One region of the Terrisporobacter glycolicus ATCC 14880 genome, then DNA from elsewhere that is predicted to be linked to it. Evidence: riboswitches for the same ligand, from Rfam matches in the RefSeq annotation. Region 1 holds a riboswitch; each other region holds the start of a gene.

Region 1 (5,452 bases):
GTCACAACATATTAACTTATTTGGCATTAATATTAGTATTACTTGTTTGGATAATGTTCAAATATACAAAATTAGGTCTTAGGATCAAGGCTGTTGGAGAAAGTCCAGAAGCTGCAGAATCTGTAGGTATTAGTGTTAATAGAGTTAAATATATAGCTTTAACAATGAGTGGTGCTTTAGCAGCTCTTGGTGGAGCATTCTTATCTATGGGATATGTAACATTATTCTCAGCAGGCATGACATCAGGAAGAGGATATATTGCATTAGCTACTCAAGCTATGGCAGGATCAAATCCAGTTGTGGGACTTTTAACTTCAAGTTTATTTGGATTTACAGAAAGTATGAGTAACTATTTACAGGGAGGAAAACTTCCAATAGAGTTTGTTCAAATGTTGCCATATCTTGCTATAGTAGTAATTTATGTTATTTATTGTGCCAATAAAACAAAAAAAGAAAATAGTATATAGGAACTTATATAAATAAAAATCTATTATGTTAATTTAAATTTATTTTATTAATGTAATAGATTTTTAAATGTATTGTTAATAAAGAAATATATTTGAGGAGATGCAAAATGATAAATAAAATAGCTAAAGTAACAATATATGTAAATAATCAAGATGAAGCTAAGAAATTCTGGACTGAAAAATTAAACTTTGTAACAAAGATAGATGAAACAGAAAGACCTTTAAGATGGATAGAAGTTGCACCTAAAGAAAGTGAATGGGTAACTATAGTTTTATATGATAAAAACCTTATGAAAACTAAATATCCAAATTCTAATACAGACTACAAAACAGTTATATTAAGCACAGAAGATTTGGATAATGCGTATAAAGAAATGAAAGCTAAAGGTGTTGAAGTTACCCAAATAGTAACAATGCCTTATGCTAAATTATTTACATTTAAAGATCAAGATAATAACGAATATTTACTACGTGAAGATAAATTTAAAATAAAAAATATTTGACAATTCCAAATATTAATATTACTATTAATTACAAATAAAAAAATTAATTTAGACAAATATTAAGAATAGGAGAAATGGTGTTATGAAAAATTCAACAATTATAATAAAATTAAATATACAACTTCATCATCACCATCATAGAACCAAGGGATTGTAAATTATGAAATTTAATTCATAGATACAAGCCCTTTTAGTGCTATTAAAAAGGCTTATATCTATGGTGGAATATATATTATAAATATTAACCACATAGGTATTAGCCTATGTGGTTTTTTTATTGCAATAATAAATAAAAATTAAATTATTAGGAGGAGAAAAAAATGAAAAAGGTATTAAAAAAATTAACAATGGGATTATCAGTTTTAGTAATTATGATAGGGGTAGTAGGGTGTAATAAAAAAGATGTAGGTTCAAATGATAATGAAATAGTAGTAGGATATGATAATACATATTTTCCTATGGGATATTTAGATGACAATGGAAACACAGTGGGTTTTGATGTGGATTTAGCCACAGAAACTTTCAAGATACTAAATATGAATGTGAAATTTCAAAACATAGACTGGTCGATGAAAGAAACTGAATTAAATTCAGGAAATATAGATGCCATATGGAATGGATACTCATTGACCGAAGAGAGAAAAGAAAAAGTTGCTTATACAGATGCATATATGAAAAATAGTCAGCTTATAGTAACTCTAAAAGATTCACCAATTAAAAAGAAAGAGGATTTAAAAGGTAAAATAATAGGAACTCAACAAGGATCTGCGGGTCAAGAAGCTTTAGAAAAAGATACAAAAGTATTAAAAAGCTTAGATGGCTCACCAGTATTATATGATACTTTTGATAAAGTTTTTAGGGATTTGGAAGCAGGACGAATAAATGCAATAGTTGGAGATGAAACTTTAGTTAAATATTATATAAGTAAAAAAGGTGAAGAAAAATATAAGATATTAGATGATAATTTTGGAACAGAAGATTATGTTGTTGCATTTAGAAAAGATGATACTGAGCTTAGAAACAAGGTAAATAAGACAATAAAAAAAATAAAAGAAGATAAAACTTTTGATGAAATTTATAAAAAATGGTTTGGCAAAGCTGATTAAGATATAAAAATTAAGGAAAAAACAAGGAGGAAATTATATAATGCTAGAAGGATTAAAAATTACATTATCAGTGTTTTTTATAACATTGATAATATCAGTACCACTTGGAATTATGATAGCTTTTATAAGATTATCTAAAAATAAAATGATAAGCCAAATGGCAAATATATATATATTAATTATGAGAGGAACACCTTTATTATTACAACTTGTATTTGTATTTTTCGGTCTTCCTTTAATGGGAATAATATTTGACAGATTTGATGCAGTAATCGTAGCATTTTCATTAAACTATGCAGCTTATTTTGCTGAAATATTTAGAGGTGGAATTCAATCTATAGACAAAGGTCAATATGAAGGTGCTTTTGTACTAGGATTTAGTAAATTTGAAATGTACAGAAAAATAATTTTTCCACAAGTCATAAAAAGAGTGTTACCTGCCATGTCAAATGAAGTAATAACTTTAATTAAAGACACTGCTATAGTTTATGCAATAGGGTTAAATGATATATTGAGAATCGCTCAAATAGCACAAAATCAACAGGCAAGTATAGTTCCCTTAATAGAAGCTGGGGCAGTGTATTTAGTTTTAGTTGGAATTTTGACAATTATGTTTAAAAAATTTGAAAACAAGTATGCGTATTATAGATAAAAAGATGGGAGAAAAATTATGTTACAAGTGAAAAATTTAACTAAATCCTTTGGAAATAATAAAGTACTAGATAATATAAATTTTGAAGTAAACAGTGGGGAAGTATGCGTACTTTTAGGAAAATCAGGTGTAGGTAAAACTACGATTCTTAGATGCATAAATGGTCTTGAAGATTTTGATGATGGAGAAATAATATTAGATAATTGTGTAATGAAAGATAAAAATCATATATTAAAAAATAGAAATAAAACAGGAATGGTATTTCAAAATTTTAATTTATTTCCACATATGTCTGTTTTAGAAAATATAATATCAGCTCCAGTAAATGTATTGAAAAAATCTAAAGAAAATGCAATAAAAGAAGCAAAAGAAATTTTGAAAATGGTAGATTTAGAAGAAAAAATAAATGCTTATCCTTATGAATTATCTGGAGGACAATGTCAAAGGGTTGCCATAGCAAGAGCTTGTGCATTAACGCCAAAAATTCTTTGTTTTGACGAACCAACATCAGCACTAGATGTGGATTCAATAGAGAAAGTTTCTCAAATAATAAGAAATTTAAAGTCAAAAGGCATGGCAATTTTGATAATAACTCATGATATAGGATTTGCTAACAAGATAAAAGATAAAATAATAAAAATAGGAAGCTAATATGAAAAATAAATAAAAGTATAAAAATTAAATTATATAATTTACTTTAAAAAAGAATGGTGTTACTATAATTATCAAATTAAAAAATAAATATCTCTTATCTAGAGTGGTGGAGGGACTGGCCCTATGAAACCCGGCAACCAGTATATTTTTATATACATGGTGCTAAATCCTGCAGTATATTTACTGAAAGATAAGTATAAATTCGCTATTAAAACTTGAGTTTATACTCAAGTTTTTTTATTTTATATGGATGGAATTTCAAGTAATGGAGGAGCTACAGAGATTTTTATTTTACTACAAATTTAAGGGGGAACATTATTATGAAATTAAAAAAATTATTAAACTTAGCACTAAGTGCAGTATTATGTGCATCGTTAGTTGGATGCTCAAATTCATCGCCTGAATCTAAAGAGGATAAAATAATTAAAGTGGGAGCTACATTAGTTCCTGGTGGAGAATTATTAGAAGAGTTAAAACCACTTATAGAAGAAAAAGGATATAAGTTAGAGGTTGTAATATTTAATGATTATGTATTACCTAATGAATCATTAAATAATGGAGAAATTGATGCAAATTTATTTCAACATAAGCCTTATTTAGATGAGGCAGTAAAAAGTAAGGGATATAAAATAATGGCAGGATCTAAACTATATGTTTGTCCAGGAGTATTATATTCCAAGAAAATAAATTCTATTGAGGAATTTAAAAGTGGAGACAAGATTGCCATAAGTGATAATGCTGCCTCAGCATCAAAGTCTTTAAGATATTTGGAGAGTGAAGGATTAATAACTCTAATAGAAGGTGATATAGTTGGTGTTAATGATATTACTAAAAATCCAAAAAATTTAGAATTTGTTCAATTAGATGTGGCCCAAATACCTCCATCATTAGAAGATGTTACAGCTGGATTTGTGGATACAACTTATGCTATACCTGCAGGACTTAGTGCAAAGGAAGATGGAATTTATACAGCACCCATAAATGATGAATATGCTAATTTGCTTGTATATAGAGTAGAAGACAAAAATAGTGAAACAATAAAAGTGCTAGAAGAAGTTCTTACATCTGATAAATGCAGAGAACTTATAGAATCTAAATATAATGGAATTGTAATACCTGTATTTTAAAGTAAACATAGTTGTCTAAATGAAACATATAAAATAATACATTTCGATGAAATTTGTCCTATAATTAATGTTAAAATTATCATGATTGAATAGAAATATTAACATGATATAATATAAATGTATTAAAAAATTAAATAACTTGGAGGACAATATGGCAGGCAATATATTTGGAAAAATGGCAGCAGATACATTAGGTTTATCTGATATAGGTAAGATAATAGATCCAAAGGACTTTAACAAAGTTGATGGAGATGATTATATAATGAATGAAGATGGGGAGAAAATCTACTTTGTTATAAAATCAAAATCAGATGAGTATGTATTTACAAATAGAGGATTAATACATGTTGATGGTGCATCTGCTGTAAGTAAGAAAAGAGTAGTAAAAAGACATGAGTTTCGTAGTGAAAATGTTCATTCGGTAACACTAGAAACAGCAGGAACAGTAGATTTAGATGTTGAAATAAAATTTAGTTTTGCAGACAATTATTTTAGTATAGATGTTGATAAAAAACAAATAGAACAATTAAAAGATTTATATAAAGCTTTATTTGAAATTGGGAAAATACAACATAAAAATAAACAGTCTTATGAATATGGAATGAAAAGCTTAGACATGGCAAATGATGCTATAAGTAGATCTCGTATGGAGGGTAATACTGCTAATATGATAGAGGAAATTACTAAATTTAATTTTAGCTGGATGAGCGATATAAGAGAAAATTATAATAACAAAGATTTTGGATATGTTTTTGAAAAATATATAAATAATTAACAAAGCTAAAGAATTAGAAGTAATCTGAAAATACTATAGAATACAACTTAAAAAGTTATAAAATTAAAAATGATATAGGGGAATTATTCCTCTATATCATTAATATATTCTATGAAATAATATACTAAAGTAGGATCAAATTGTGTTCCAGCGCACCTTTGGAGCTCT
Region 2 (5,452 bases), 1.7 Mb from region 1:
ATATCTTTTGCTGTTATTAATTCTTTATCAGCAACTTCAATAATACCATTATCAGCTAATAATTGTAATGCTCTTGCTTCATTTGTTGCATCATTTGGTACAGATATTTTTGCTCCATTTTTTAAGTCATCTAATTTATCATGTTTTTTAGAATAAATTCCCATTGGCTCAATATGAACTTTAGCTGTATAAGTTAATTTTAAATCTTTTTCTTTATTCATTTCTTCTAAGTAAGGAACATGTTGAAAGTAATTTGCATCCAGTTCTCCCTCTGCCAAAGATGTATTTGGAAGTACATAATCATCAAATTGTATTACCTCTAATTCATATCCTTTTTCTTTCAATAGCGGTTTTACAACCTCTAAAATTTCTGTATGTGGTGTTGGAGATGCTCCCACCTTTATAGTTTTATCTTCCTCTTTACTAGACTTTGAGCATCCTACAAATAATGATGCACTTATAACTCCTACTAATGTTAATCCTATTAATTTTTTTAATTTCATTTTGAAATCCCCCTTATATTTATTATTTTTTATTTTAGTTTTTTATATGCATAGTCTCCTACACTTTGTATTAGCTGTACCATTATAATAAGTGTAATTACAACATATATCATAACTGAAGTATCAAACCTTTGATGCCCATACACTATGGCAACTTTTCCAAGACCTCCTGCTCCTACAGTTCCTGCCATGGCTGTACATCCTAATATGGAAATTATGGATAAAGTAATACCAGATACTATTGACGGCATCGCTTCTTTTACCATTACTTTGAATATTATTTGTAAGTTTGTAGCTCCAAAGGATTTTGCAGCTTCTATCAGCCCTTCATCTACCTCGTTTAATGCATTTTCAATTACTCTAGCAATAAATGGCGCAGCACCTATGGTAATAGGAACTATGGCTGCTGTTTCTCCAATAGACGTTCCAACAATAAATCTTGTGAAAGGAATTAATGCTATTAGTAAAATAATAAATGGAAAACTTCTAACCATATTCACTATAAATCCCAGAATACTGTATACGACTTTATTTGGCTTAAGTCCTTTTGGCTTGGTAACCACTAAAATTATTGCCATTATAAATCCTAAAATTGTTGCTACTATAGTAGGCACAATTATCATGTATAATGTTTGAAGTAAAGCATCTCCAAGTATTTCAGCTAAATAAGTATATAAACTAGTTTTATTCATTTATAATCTCCTCCCATCTAACCTTTTTCCAATCTAGATAATCTTTTATATTTTCTCTATTATCATTATCAACATTTATAATTAATGATCCAAGTATATCTTCTCTGTATTTTTCTAACTTTCCACATATAATGGAGAAATTTATGTCCAAATCCCTTGCCATAGAAGTTATTATGGAGTCATTAGAGATTTCTTTTGGGAAGATTATTCTGATATTAGTTCCCTTTGGAAGTACGATATCATCTTCTCCCACTAATTTTTGTAAGTTTTTAGAATTTTGTAAAAATAATTCTTCTGTATCTCCTATCTCTAACACTTCTCCATTTTCCATAATAGCCACTCTAGAGCAAATTTGTTTTATTACTTCCATTTGATGAGTAACCATAATTATTGTTATATTAAGCTTTTTGTTTATATCTTGTAATAAACTTAATATTGATTTTGTTGTGTTTGGATCTAAAGCTGAAGTTGCTTCATCGCATAAAAGTACTTTTGGGTTTAGTGCTAAAGCTCTTGCTATTGCCACTCTTTGTTTTTGACCTCCACTTAAATTTCTGGGTTTCATGTTTTTCTTATCCTGAATTCCTACCAATGACAAAAGCTCGTCTACTCTTTTATTTATTTCATTTTTTGAATATTTAAAGCATTCTAGTGGTAGGGCCACATTTTCAGATACTGTTTTTCTTTCCAATAATGAAAAATGTTGAAATATCATTCCCAAATCTTTTCTTAAAAATCTAAGTTCTCTTTCATCTAAATTTTTCACTTCTCTGTCTTGTACTGTTATACTTCCGTCCTCATAAGTTTCTAGTCTATTTATGCATCTTAGTAATGTGGATTTACCTGCCCCACTATGGCCTATTATTCCAAATATCTCGCCTTCTTTTATATGCATATTAATATCATTTAAAACTTTTGTTTTTCCATAATATTTATTTACTTCACATATTTGTATCATATTATTCCCCCTTAAAAGTCTCTTAATTTTGTCTAAAAATGGTATTAAAAAAGCCTAAGTATAAACTTAGGCTAAATAACTAATTTATACTCATCTTTCAACTAAAAATAGTTGCAGGATTTAGCACCATGTACAAACGTACTGGTTGCCGGGTTTCATAGGGCCAGTCCCTCCACCTCTCTTGATAAGAGTCTTTTTAATTTTTATTATGTTATAAATATTAACCATTTTCTTTTTGAATGTCAATCATTTATTTTATTTTTACAAATAATTTTTTTATTATTTAGTATTTCTAGTAATACCTAATTTTGTGTCCATGTCTTTTAACATTTTTACGAAATTATTAGTAACATTTTCTCCAGCTCTTACTGTATCATCTACTAATTTAATAAATTCATCTTGTGTTTTATTGTAATCATCTTTAGATATTTTATCTAATTTTGCTATTTTAGCATCTATATCTTTTATTGATTTTTCACCCTCAGCAATTAAACTTTCATGCATTTTCTTTAATTCTGAATCTTCAGTTTTTCCATCATTTTTTAATCCATCTACAAATGCTTGAATTTTTTCTTTGCTATCTTTGTAAGCAGCTTTTACATCATTTAAATATTTTTCATTACCAGGATATTTTTTTTCTTTATAAGTGTTAGTCACTGTATTAACATCTGTATACATGTTATAGTCAGATAATGTTCCAAGATTTTTGTCGTATAATCCTGTATAAGTGTTTAAATAAGTTTTATCCGCTACTTTATCTGTAGTTTCTGTTTTAGTTCCTGTTTTTGTTTCTGTTTTAGTTTTGTTACTACAAGCTACTGCAGTAAAAAGTAAAAGTAAAGACAAAGTTAGTGTTAAAAATTTTTTCATTTAAATTACCCTCCATTTTAAGTTATGTCTTTAAATACTATTATCTCTATTTTTAAATTTTTTATTTGTGTAGAATAATTTTCTAAAGCAAAAAAAATTATCTGTAAAATTAGGTAGTTTTTGTAAAATTTATTTTTTAAAAATTTTCTATAATTATATCGCCTTTTATAATAAAATATATCTCTAATAAACATTATCTTAATATAGTATTCATATAATATTTATAACTATTTATCCAAATCTATAATTTGTGGAGGTTAAAATATGGCATTATCTAAATCCAGGATTAGTAAAAAAAATTTATCTGATGAAACAAACATTCAAATAAAACTTCTTCAAAATGGAAGATTTGCTACTATGCTTTTTATGATCGGATGTTTTCTTAACTTTATTGAGTATAACTATTCGGAAAAAGCCATACTAGAGTCCGCATCAAATGTAGAAAAATATAATCCAGTTATACTGGATAATGAATTAAAATCTGCAGAAATAGCACAAATGGTAAGTGTAATATTTTTACTTGCTATGATTATATTTGCAGGCGACAACTTAATAAATTATATGTTAGAATTAGGCATAGTTACTTCAGACCCATCTGACGATAGTTCTAATTTTGAAATATTTAATGAAAATAGTAACCAGGGATTGAGGATTATTACTGTTTTTTCCTTAGTAAAAGTACTAGGTTATTTTGGGGCTGCTATAGGATATACTATATATTTAAAAGAATTAGAAGAATCAAACACTTAGATTTATTACAAAAAAGACTACTAAGTTTAAAGCTTAGTAGTCTTTTTTATAATATTTAAACATATTTTTCTTGCCAAAACTATTTTAAAACATCTTTTTTAAAATAATTATGGCTTTTTATTTATTTTCATATTATACTTTTTGTATATATGTTTTTAATCATTGTATTTAGAGATTTTCTTTAGATACAATTTAATAAAAATTTACTACCTACCAGAAAAGTATTGACTGATCTGTAAGGAAATTAGTTTATATCAATACATAACTTTATTTACAAAAATACTAACTTTTCTTTCATTAGTTTAATTACTTTTGAGAAAAGTTTTTTTATTGTAAAGTTGTATTTTCTTAAATTATAAGTAGACCTTATTAGATTAAATTTGACTTTATTTTATTTAAAATAATAGTTAATTATGTACTTTTGTTGTCTCTTTTTTAATTAAAAATTTAGCATTATTTGTTGAATTCATATGAAAATATTAGGAGGAAAATATGAATATAATAAAGTTAATTGACAAACTATATGAAGAAAATTCATTAAATAAAAATGAGCTCCTCTATATACTTGATAATATTAAGGGTGATGAGGTTGATTATTTATGTGAAAAAGCTGTAACTACTAGAAGAAAGTTTTATGATAATAAGGTATATATGAGGGGTTTGATTGAATTTACAAACTACTGTAAAAATGATTGCTACTACTGCGGTATAAGATGCTCAAACAAAAATATTTCGAGATATCGACTAAGTTTAGAACAAATTCTGGAATGTGCAGATTTGGGATATAAATTAGGATACAGAACTTTTGTATTACAAGGTGGGGAAGATAATTATTTTACTGATGATAAAATTATTGAGGTTATAAAATCAATAAAATATAAATATGCTGATTGTGCTATAACCTTGTCTATAGGCGAAAAATCTTATGACTCTTATAAAAAATTTTTTCATGCTGGAGCTGATAGATATTTGTTAAGGCATGAAACTGCCACAGAAGAACATTATAAAAAGCTACATCCTAAAAATTTAAAATTATCAAATAGAATTAATTGTCTTAGAGATTTAAAAGAAATTGGATATCAAGTTGGTGCAGGATTAATGGTTGATTCTCCATACCAAACTAATGAAAATATAGCTGGAGATTTAATTTTTTTAAAAGATTTAAATCCAGAAATGGTTGGTATAGGTCCTTTCATTCCTCATCATGATACTATTTTTAAAGATGAACCTACTGGTTCTCTTGAAAAATCTATTATTGTTTTAGCTCTTACACGACTTTTACTTCCATCTGTGCTTCTACCTGCAACTACTGCACTTGGTACTATTAATCCAAAGGGGCGTGAAGCAGGTTTAAATGCTGGATGTAATGTAGTTATGCCAAATCTTTCACCTACAGATGTTCGTTCTAAATACGCTTTGTATGATAATAAAATTTGCATGGGTGATGAGGCTGCTGAATGTAGAAATTGCATAGAAAAAAGAATAAATATGGCTGGATTTGTATTAGATACATCTAGAGGAGATAATATAAACTGGAATAGTCCCTTATAAGTTTAAAATACTTTAAACTTTTCATTTTGAATAAATAAGAAAAACAGTTGTTATTTACATAACAACTGTTTTTCTTTAGTTACATTTACTATAACCACATTGAAGACATATTGTACAACCACCTGTTG
Region 3 (5,452 bases), 2.0 Mb from region 1:
AAGAAACATTACTGTTATAATTGTCCATGTAAGAAATAATAGTATTTTGCTTACACCACTTAATCTATGAAAAATAGAGTCACCCTCAATATAAAGAGTTTGGGCTCTACTCATTGTATTTCACCTGTCTTTCGTAATCTATAAAGAATTGTACAAAATCATTTGTATTTTTTATGCTAACTGCTTTTGCTAAAGTTGATAATGACGTTTCTTTTAAGTTTGCTTGTTTTATAATATTTTTATCAGTTAAAATGTATGATGGTTTATTATCTGCTATTTTTTTACCATTAGAAAGTACTACAGCTCTGTCACAATATTCCAGAGTTAACTGCATATCGTGAGTTATAAGAATTATGGAAATTCCCTTGCTTGCCAAACATTTTACAAATTCCATAAATTCTGTGTAGTGTTTGTAGTCTTGTCCAGCAGTTGGTTCGTCAAGAATTATAACATCTGGATTTATTGCCAATATGGAAGCTATAGTTACTCTTTTCTTTTGCCCATAGCTAAGGGCTCCAACAGGCCAATTCCTATATGGATATAAACCGCATATTTTTAACACTTCTTTAACTTTTGTATCAATTTCTTCCTTAGAATATCCTCTGCATTTTAATCCTAGACCAATTTCATCTTTTATCATATGTTGAGATATCATTTGATTTGGATTTTGCATTACATATCCTATAGAAGAGCCTCTTTTCTTTATGCTCCAAGAGTCTATACATTCATTATTTAAACATATACTGCCTTCTTTGTATTTTAAAATGCCTGTTATAAGTCTACATAAAGTTGATTTTCCTGCACCATTATTTCCAACAACAGCTAAGATCTCGCCTTTATTAACATAAAAAGAAATATTTTCTAAAGTATTTTTATTTTTGTTATGAGAAAAAGTTAAATTATTTATCTCAAGGATTTTCTCTTCATTATTATTGTCCTTTATAGAAGCATTTTTAGAATTATTCTCTAACCAATTTTTTATATTTTCCTTAGATTCTTCATCCAAGTTATTAAATTCCCTTAAATTATTTATATTTTCCAAATTACAATTTGCATATTTCATAGCTGATACGTAAAGAGGTTCTCTAAGTCCACTTTTTTCTAATAAATCTGATTTTAAAATTTCATCAGGTGTACCAATAGCTTTAACTTCACCTTTGTCTATAATAATAACTTTATCAAAGGGTTGTTCTAGAACATCTTCTATTCTATGCTCAACTATTATAATAGTTTTATTTGTTTTTTTATGAATATCATTTATTAATTGCATAATTTCTTTTCCAGAGGCAGGATCTAGATTTGCCAAAGGCTCATCAAAAAGTAAGACATCAGCATTACTTCCAAGAACTCCAGCAAGAGAAACTCTTTGCTTTTGACCACCAGATAATTCATAAGGACTGTGATTAATAAAATCAACCATATTTACTAATTCCAGTGCATTAATAACTTTAACTTTCATTTCGTTAAGAGGAATAGCATCATTTTCAAAACTAAATGCCACATCTTCACCAACACAAAGACCTACAAACTGAGAGTCTTGGTCTTGCATGATTGTACCAATTTTTTTACTTATATCTGATAAACTTTCTTCGTAAGGTTTAATATTGTCTACTATAATTGAACCTTCCATTTCACCATTGTATGAAAAAGGAATAAGTCCATTTAAACAATGAGAAAGAGTGGATTTTCCAGAACCACTTGGCCCTACTATTAAGACTTTTTCACCCTTATTTATAGTAATATTTATATCCTTTAAAGTTTTATCAACTACATTATTATATTTAAAACTAAAGTTTTTAAAACTTATCATTATATTCTCCTTATTTTTTATTTTGCTTAGTCCTCAATCTTTAACCCACTATTTTTTTTATTTGCTCTAACAAAACCTAGTATAGTTGGAACACCAACACCTAAAAATACTATTGCGTTTGTAAATATGGCAAGAGCTGCCTGAATTTTCATTTTATCTAAAGGTTCACCCATAACAAGCACGTCAAAACCTGCAGCAAATACAAATGCTAAGATAATACCAATCACACCTGTAATCACAAGATATGAAACATGGAACTTATTACATAATCCATCTTTTATACTAAATTTCTTGCATTTGAAAACTAGTCCCATAAAAAGACCCATAATACCAGAGCTTGCAACCCAGCCCCACCAGATTCCCCAACCGGCAATCATATCAGTTAACATATGTCCTAAAAACCCCATTGAAAATCCAACAAATGGACCAAATAGAGCAGAGAATATAGCAAGCAAAGCTATGGCAGGTTTTAATTGAGTGTTAGGTCCTATGGGTATTCCAACAAACCCTAAGGCTCCATAAAGAGCAGAAGCAACACCGATTGTTACTATTGTTTTTGTATCTATTTTGATCATATTACTCCTTTTTCTCCATTCGTTTCTTTATATTTAAAATTTATTAATGAACTTTTATATAAAAAAAATCTCTTTCTGATAAGAAAGAGATTATATGCGTAATCTTATCTTCCAGAATTCTTCTGTAGGAATTAGCACCTTTGTCTTTAGACCGGTTGCTGGGTTTCACAGGGCCAGTCCCTCCACCTCTCTTGATAAGTAATATTTAATTTTATGTGAGTTCCACAAAATATTCTACAAAATAAGTCGAAATTTGTCAAGTTTAAATAATTTACAAAATAATTACATTTATAAAGGACTTATGGAGGAAAATCATATTTTAAAGTATATTAATATTAATTAAAGTAAAAGTGGGGGGAATTTATGAGTAAATTAAAGAAATTTTTATCTATTATATTAATAGTAGGAGTGATAATTACTTGCGGGTTTACAAAAAGTGTTGATGGGGCTTCAGTATATGGGAACAGTAATTCAAATATTAGTAATGGAGGGTATGCAGCTGCAAATGGAAACTACTCTTATATAAGAAGTAGCAAGATATATAAAGAAACTAAAGAGGCAAATTATTACTATATTTACAGAACTTATAAAAATGGAAGTGCAAAAAAACAAATAGTAAATAATGCATCAGAAGAACCATACATAAATGTAGTTGGCAAGTACATGTATTATGTGGGAATATACGACTCTGGTAATAGGTATGGTATTTATAGAGTTAAAACTGATGGGACTGAGAAAACTAGATTAATAAGCAATTATGGATACAATCCAATTATAGTAAAAGATAATTATTTATACTATATAAAAGAAAGCGTAAATAGTAATTATGATGAAGCAATGTCTTTGCGTTGTTACAGCTTATCAGCTAAAAAGACTGTTTCAACATTATATACTACATCATCAAGAGTGATAGATAATATATCCTTATCTGGCGACTATATCTATATAGTAGCAAATGGATATGATAATTCTATAATATACAAAATAAACACAAAAACTAAAAAAAGAACTACTGTTTATAAATATAAATCTGGCAAAAAAGAAGAATCTTCTATAGAAGATATGGTTTACTATAAAGGAAACATTTATTATACAGTTTATAATGATAAGGATTCTTACAATGAAAATGACGATACTTGTGAAGTATATAAGATATCATCTACTGGAAAAAATAACAAATGTTTATCGAAAAATTTCACTTCAAGCATAAACTTGTACAATAATAAAATTTATTATATTAATTCAAGTGGCAATGTATGTTCAATGAATTTAGATGGAAGTAACAGAAAAACTATAAAAAAAACAAGTAAGCATCAATGGCATTATGGTATAAATATTGCAAAGAGCAGAATTTATTTTGGAAAAATAGTATTTGATCAATATGATGAATTTGATGATATACTTAGCGACAATATATATAGAACAACCTTATCGGGTGGTTCTATAACTAAAATGTAGAAACTATAAGAAAGACTGTAGTATAAGAAATTAAATTTATACTACAGTCTTTTGTTTTAAATTAATAATTAAGTTGTATATTACTATTATCTTTTAAATATTCGTTCTTATCCATATCAACATCGTTATTTATAAAGTCTTGTAGAACTTTTCTTGAGTTTAAATCGTATAACCAAACCCAACCAGCTTTTTTGTATGTACCACCTTTAATATGAACGTCATCTATTATTGGGAACTGCCCTTGTTTTATAGTTAAAGGCTTGAAGTTGTATGCAGTAAATGCTATATTTATTAAATCCTTTGGTGTAAGATTTGTAGATACATATGGAAGTAGTGTATTTAATAAACTAGGATATTTAGAAAAATCTTCTTGCTTCATAGTATTTATAACAGATAGCATAACTTCTCTTTGTCTCTCATCTCTATTTATGGCACTATCTACTTTTCTTATTCTCGTATAAGCAATAGCTTGATAGCCATTAATTCTTTGTTTACCTGAATGAGTTAGAAGTTCCATATTGCCCTTACCAGAATAAGTACATTGTTTGTAAGAACCTGGTATCATTTCATTTATAGATTTAATTTCATATTCTTTAATATCTACTTCTACTCCACCTATTGAAAATATAATATTCATTAAATTATCAAAATCAACTTGAATAAATTTGTCTAACTTTATTTGGAAATTTTCCTCTATTGTTTGGAATAGCAACTTTTCTTTACCCCAAAAATAAGCAGCATTAAGTTTTCCCTTACCTTTACCTGGAATATCAACATAAGTATCACGAGCAAGAGATGTTAGTTTAATATTTTTGTTGTTAGAATCGATAGTGGCAATCATCATACAGTCAGAACGATAGGCAAGTTCTTTCTCCCTACCATCAGTACCTAATAATAATATGTTAGTTATACCATCCACAGTTTCGTATTTTGATTTGTAAGCATCTTCAACTTTAGTGCTTGTTGTATTTAATTTACTATAAAAATGATAAAAAGTGAATAATGGAATAGCTATTATTAGTACTAATAAAATAACAGCAATTTTTGTAAATTTAAATTTTTTATTTTTTTGAGTCAAAAAATCCCCTCCATTTTTGATTTAATTGAAATTCATAATTATATTATAACAAATATTGTAAATTTACATGCTATAACATAAAAACTATACATATTTATATACTAATTCAACAAATACTAACTATTTAATTTATTTGATAAGATAAGTACTTTGGTATAAAGAAGTAATTAAATTATTTTGTTTGAAAAACTTACTAATATAAGATACAATAAAATTATTATATATAAACAAGGGGAATATAATGGATAACTATGTATATAGCTGCAAAGATGGCAAAGAAATAGTACCTATTATGGAAGAAATAATAAAAAATGGGGGACAGTGTAAACTAAGAGTAACTGGATATTCTATGATGCCCATATTAAAACACCTTCGTGACAGTGTAATATTAACATCGTCAAGAAACAGACAAATTAAAAAGGGTGAAATTGTATTTATAAAAAGGAACACTGGGCAATTTGTACTTCATAGGGTATATAAAATAATAGATGATAACACTTTTGTCATGAATGGAGATGCACAACAGTGGGT
Region 4 (5,452 bases), 1.7 Mb from region 1:
CATTTAATGATGCACATCCTCCAAGCTCTCCTCCATAATTACCTTTGCAAGTAAAATTATATCCACAACTAGGACTGCCATCTATAGCAACAATACCTATTATTTCAAATTTCTCTTTATTTGTATAATACTCTATTAATTGTTCTATCACAGGCTTTAATAGATTATTACAATGTTTTTTAAAAAATGGATTATCAAATTGATTTTTTTCATGTCCCCAACGTTTTGAACCATACATTGTAAACTCTGGACATGGTAATTGTAATAATTCTATATCTTTTTTAAAAACTTCACTTAATAATTCTTTTCTTAAATTATTTTCTTCGTTAATTTCTTCTATATTATATCCTTCAACTTTTGATGCTCTATTTAAAATGCAATGTGTTACAACTAAAATTCTTTTCATAATTCCTCCTTATTTTATCTATAAATTATTATTTTTATTATATATAAAAAAGCCATGGCAATTTATTTTCACCATAGCTTTATCTAAAACTCTAAATTATTTTACATCATAAAGAAAAAATATGCTAATAAAATAATACCAAGTATTATTCTATACCATCCAAATATTTTAAAGTCATGTTTTTTAATATATCCCATAAGGAATTTGATTGCCCATACAGATACTACAAATGATACTACAGTACCTACACCTAATACTATTAATTCAAAACTTGTAAATGCAAATCCAAATTTAACTAGTTTAAGTAAACTTGCCCCAAACATTACTGGTATGGCTAAGAAGAATGTAAATTCTGCTGCTATTTCCCTTGATACACCTATTAATAATGCTCCAACTATTGTTGCCCCTGAACGAGATGTTCCTGGGAAAACTGCAGCTATTAATTGGAATAATCCTATGATTATAGCCATTTTATATGTAAGTTGATTCATATTTGTAACTTTAGGTCTTACATCCTTATTCTGATTTTCAACTACTATAAATAAAATACCAAATATAATAAGCATAGTAGCTACTGTTTGGAAATTATAAAATAGTGCATTTATTTGGTCATCCCATAATAATCCAATTACTGCTGCAGGAATACAAGCAATTACTATTTTAATCCACATAATAATTATGTCTTTTTGTACAAATGGTTTTCTATCAAATTTAAAAGGAAAAATCTTTTTCCAATATAAAATTACAACAGCCATTATGGCACCTAGCTGTATAACTACAAAGAACATTTCTTTGAAAGCTGGCGACATACCTAATTGTAGAAATTCATCAACTAATATCATATGACCTGTACTACTTACTGGAAGCCACTCTGTAATTCCTTCAATAATACCCAATATGATGGCTTTAAATATTTCTATCCATTCCATGTTTTCACCTCATTTATATTTTCTTTATTTGAATAAAAAAAATCCTAATTAATATTTAGGTCTTTTTCTAGTATACCATATAAAGTATGACTTAGCCTCATAATTTTATACTTACTATTTTGTAATAAAATTACAAATTTTTCAAAAAATAAAAATTTAATTTTCCTATTTATCCCATCACAACTATCCTCATTATAAAAAAAGTTATCTAAGATATTTTAGATAACTTTTTATATTAAATAGTTAGCTATGCTATTTTTTCTGATTTTCCTTTATTACTTTTATCTTTTGGAAGACCTAAACCTATAGCAACTATACCACACAGAAACATTAATATTGGATAGTGTAAGTACCCAATTATCGCAAATGGTGATATTCCAGCCAAACCTGCCGCAGTTAATAGTTGCGCTCCATAAGGAATTATTCCTTGCCATACTGATGAAAATATATCCAATATACTAGCTGATTTTTTTGAATCTATTTCATATTCATCCGCTATATTTTTAGCTATTGGTCCAGCCATTACTATGGCTATAGTATTGTTTGCAGTACATAAATCTACAATACTGACTAATGCTGCTATTCCAAATTCAGCACCTTTTTTATTTTTTATTTTACTTTGTATAAAATCAAGTACAGAATCTATTCCTCCATTAAACTTTATAAGCTCAACCATTCCGCCAACTACAACAGATATCATACAAAGTTCGAACATTCCTGTCATTCCTTCCGATACAGCTGTTATTACCCCAAATAAATCTAAAGATCCTGTTATTATTCCTATTGTTCCTGCAAATATTACTCCCCCACCAAGAAGTAAAAATACATTTGCTCCAAGAACTGCACCAATAAGTACAAACAAATATGGTAAAACTTTTACTAACTCATAGTTATATGTTTCATTTGATACGCTTACATATCCTCTGCTCATTACTGTTAATAATATTATAGTAATTATAGCCGCTGGCAGTACTATTAAAAAATTTACTTTAAACTTATCTCTCATTTCACAACCTTGGGTTCTTGTAGCAGCAATTGTTGTATCAGATATCATTGATAGGTTATCACCAAACATTGCTCCACCTACTACTGCACCTAAAACTAGAGCTACTGGTATACCCGTTTTTGAAGCGACTGCTACACCTATTGGACCTATTGCTGCTATAGTTCCTACAGATGTTCCCATTGATATAGATATAAAACACCCTATAACAAATAATCCTGTAACTAATAAGTTAGCTGGTACTATTGATAAACCTAAATTTACTACAGAATCAGCTCCACCCATGGCTTTTGATACACCACTGAAAGCTCCAGCAAATAAGAATATTATAAGCATTAAAATAATATCTTTATTTCCTCCACCTTTACAAAATACTTCCATCTTCTTATTAAAATCAGCTTTTCTATTAAATAGAAATGCTACTGCTGTTGAAATTATAAAAGCTACTAAAGTAGGCATTTTATAAAAATCTCCACTTATAACTCCACTTCCAATAAATAAAACTAAAAATATTACTAATGGCAACAATGCCAATGCACTACCTTTTTGTCTTTCCTTGCTCATAATTATTCTCCCTTCCTTATAATACTTACTATCAGTTGAAATTTTACTTTCAAGAATAAAAAAAGCTTGAGAATAATCTCAAGCTTTTATAAACTATGTTATTCCTCATCTTTCAGCCTTCGCTGCAGGATTTAGCACCTTTTTATATAAATATATATCGGTTGCCGGGTATCATAGGGCCTGTCCCTCCACCACTCTTGATAAGTAAGTAAATATTTATTTTTATTAATTAATATATTAGAATATTTTTTATTTACTGTCAACTTTTTATTATTAAAAAATTCTAATATAACATATAAAGTACAGACTATTTTTCAGGTATATAGATTTGTTTTGTGTCAAATCCCAAATTTTTAAATTTAGAATATAAAAATTCGTACTTACTTGGTACAATTTTTATTACATTCATATCAAAAGGTAATTTTGATATATTTTCTACCTTAATATTTTTTCTAATAAGTAAGTCTATATATTCTTCACACCAAGGTTTTATAATTTCTGCTTCTCCACTTATTTGCAAACCACATAAATTATTCATACTTTTATAATCTTCATATACACAAAGAGATATTTGATTGTTTTTTGAAAGCCCTATAAACTTTAGACCACCTTCACTAGTTATATAAATGTTTCCATCGTAATACTCATATTCTAAAGGTGTTGCCCTTACAAAGTCTCCATATCCAGTAGCAAGTGTACATGTATTTTTATTTTTAAGAAAGGTTTCAATTTCTTTTTTAGTTATATTAACTGGAGGTATAAACTTAGGTGTATTAAAATATTCTCTCAAGTTTTTACCTAATTCTAATACTTTGTTATCCTCAGTAGTAAACTTATTTATAAACATTTCACCCTTTATATACTCACAAAAAATATTTTCATTATTGACAACTTTTTTTAATTGTTCAATCTTATTTAATGCCTCTTGTTTATTTAATCCTATACATACTAAGGCCACTCTTTTATTATTTAAGTCTATTTTATTTTCCTCTATATATTTCAAAATTTTTTCACAGTTATTTTGTCCATACAAAGAAAACACTAAAACAATATTAGAATAATGTTTAATATCATGCGGTGAATCATTAATGTCAAAAGATTTTGCTGGGCCTAATATTGGACATACGGTGTTTGAGATAACCTTACATGTTTCATACTTACTTTCATATAAAATAAGAGTAATATTCATTTTATCCACCTCTTCATAATAAATCTTATTATTTGACATTTATTTTTTAGGAATTATTATCATATATACCTTTCTTACTATTGTTACACTTTTCATAACTCACGTCTATTAAATGTGTAAACATCTTATGTTTTTATTATCTTTATATTTTTTTCAATAATAAAAAAAGGAATTATTAAGATTTACTTAATAATTCCAATATGTACTTTTTCTTTTCGATGATTATAAAACTCTTCTTGCATTTACATAAGTATTTACATAGTACGAACTATTCATATCGTTTATAACAACTTTTCCTTGCCCAGATGCAGCATGGATTAATTGTCCATTTCCTATATAAATACCACAGTGAGTAACTCCACCATTATTTGATCCAACAGTGTCAAAGAATACTAAGTCTCCAGGTTTTAAATTACTTCTACTTACATAAGTTCCATAGTTACTTTGTAAAGATGATGTTCTTGGTAATGTTATTCCAGCAGCATTTTTAAATACATAGTATGTAAACCCTGAACAGTCAAATCCACTAGGTCCTTGAGCACCCCATACATAAGGCTTTCCTAATAATTTTTTTGCATAAGAAATTACCTTACTTGCTGAAGTACTAGTTGAAGTATTAGAATCTGAAGAACTTCCAGAAGATGGTTTTTTACTAGTTAAATATGTACTCGAAACATATCCTGTTACACTTCCACTAGTTATTTTTGACCATCCATTACTAGTTGATTTTACAGTTACTTTTGTTCCATGACTTAATGTAGTTATTACTGAGTAGCTTGTTCCAGCTCCTTTTCTTACATTTAATCCAGCTTTTGAGTCTACGTATTTAGTAGTTGATGTTTCACTATTTGAATTATTGCCAGTACTTGGCTTACTACTACTTAAATATGAACTAGAAACATATCCTGTTACACTTCCACTAGTTATTTTTGACCATCCATTGCTAGTTGATTTTACAGTTACTTTTGTTCCATGACTTAATGTAGTTATTACTGAGTAGTTTGTTCCTGCCCCTTTTCTTACATTTAGTCCAACACTTGCATCCACATATTTTGTAATTGATGTTTCATTACTATCATTATCTGAAGTATTGCCTGAACTTGGTGCTTTACTGCTTAAATATTGATTTGAAACATATCCTGTTATACTTCCACTAGAAATTTTTGACCAATCACCACTTGTAGTTATTACTTTAACTTTAGTTCCATTAGTTAATGTTGCTATCTTAGCATAGCTAGTTGATGGACCTTTTCTTACATTTAATCCAGCTGAAGTATTAACATATTTCTCACTCGTTGAAGTTGATGTTCCATCTGATATATAATCCTTGTGAACATAACCTGTTTTTGAGTTATATTTTA

Evidence for each region. A riboswitch is a leader RNA that binds a small molecule or an ion and turns the genes downstream of it on or off. The one in region 1 is predicted to bind S-adenosylmethionine.
Region 2: it holds a riboswitch for S-adenosylmethionine, as region 1 does, so the genes downstream of both, TEGL_RS06865 (methionine ABC transporter ATP-binding protein) here and TEGL_RS15195 (MetQ/NlpA family ABC transporter substrate-binding protein) in region 1, are expected to answer to the same signal.
Region 3: it holds a riboswitch for S-adenosylmethionine, as region 1 does, so the genes downstream of both, TEGL_RS05135 (ECF-type riboflavin transporter substrate-binding protein) here and TEGL_RS15195 (MetQ/NlpA family ABC transporter substrate-binding protein) in region 1, are expected to answer to the same signal.
Region 4: it holds a riboswitch for S-adenosylmethionine, as region 1 does, so the genes downstream of both, TEGL_RS03630 (Na+/H+ antiporter NhaC family protein) here and TEGL_RS15195 (MetQ/NlpA family ABC transporter substrate-binding protein) in region 1, are expected to answer to the same signal.

Annotation. Positions count from the first base shown of each region.
Region 1 covers NZ_CP117523.1:3,083,880-3,089,331, reverse strand. Annotated here, with positions in the region: gene TEGL_RS15220 (ABC transporter permease) at 1-467, shown strand, start outside; gene TEGL_RS15215 (VOC family protein) at 575-970, shown strand; gene TEGL_RS15210 (amino acid ABC transporter substrate-binding protein) at 1,291-2,076, shown strand; gene TEGL_RS15205 (amino acid ABC transporter permease) at 2,117-2,728, shown strand; gene TEGL_RS15200 (amino acid ABC transporter ATP-binding protein) at 2,747-3,379, shown strand; SAM riboswitch class I at 3,474-3,579, shown strand; gene TEGL_RS15195 (MetQ/NlpA family ABC transporter substrate-binding protein) at 3,703-4,509, shown strand; gene TEGL_RS15190 (PH domain-containing protein) at 4,661-5,284, shown strand; gene TEGL_RS15185 (sensor domain-containing diguanylate cyclase/phosphohydrolase) at 5,368-5,452, opposite strand, start outside.
Region 2 covers NZ_CP117523.1:1,389,256-1,394,707, reverse strand. Annotated here, with positions in the region: gene TEGL_RS06875 (MetQ/NlpA family ABC transporter substrate-binding protein) at 1-503, opposite strand, end outside; gene TEGL_RS06870 (methionine ABC transporter permease) at 533-1,195, opposite strand; gene TEGL_RS06865 (methionine ABC transporter ATP-binding protein) at 1,188-2,153, opposite strand; SAM riboswitch class I at 2,241-2,344, opposite strand; gene TEGL_RS06860 (hypothetical protein) at 2,433-3,023, opposite strand; gene TEGL_RS06855 (hypothetical protein) at 3,288-3,773, shown strand; gene hydE ([FeFe] hydrogenase H-cluster radical SAM maturase HydE) at 4,266-5,324, shown strand; gene TEGL_RS06845 (adenosylcobalamin-dependent ribonucleoside-diphosphate reductase) at 5,400-5,452, opposite strand, start outside.
Region 3 covers NZ_CP117523.1:1,036,454-1,041,905, forward strand. Annotated here, with positions in the region: gene TEGL_RS05125 (energy-coupling factor transporter transmembrane component T family protein) at 1-114, opposite strand, end outside; gene TEGL_RS05130 (ABC transporter ATP-binding protein) at 107-1,810, opposite strand; gene TEGL_RS05135 (ECF-type riboflavin transporter substrate-binding protein) at 1,837-2,385, opposite strand; SAM riboswitch class I at 2,487-2,586, opposite strand; gene TEGL_RS05140 (DUF5050 domain-containing protein) at 2,749-3,843, shown strand; gene TEGL_RS05145 (LCP family protein) at 3,905-4,921, opposite strand; gene TEGL_RS05150 (S24/S26 family peptidase) at 5,163-5,452, shown strand, end outside.
Region 4 covers NZ_CP117523.1:703,479-708,930, reverse strand. Annotated here, with positions in the region: gene TEGL_RS03640 (CD3072 family TudS-related putative desulfidase) at 1-406, opposite strand, end outside; gene TEGL_RS03635 (undecaprenyl-diphosphate phosphatase) at 508-1,335, opposite strand; gene TEGL_RS03630 (Na+/H+ antiporter NhaC family protein) at 1,583-2,902, opposite strand; SAM riboswitch class I at 3,005-3,109, opposite strand; gene TEGL_RS03625 (pyridoxamine 5'-phosphate oxidase family protein) at 3,210-4,130, opposite strand; gene TEGL_RS03620 (C40 family peptidase) at 4,314-5,452, opposite strand, start outside.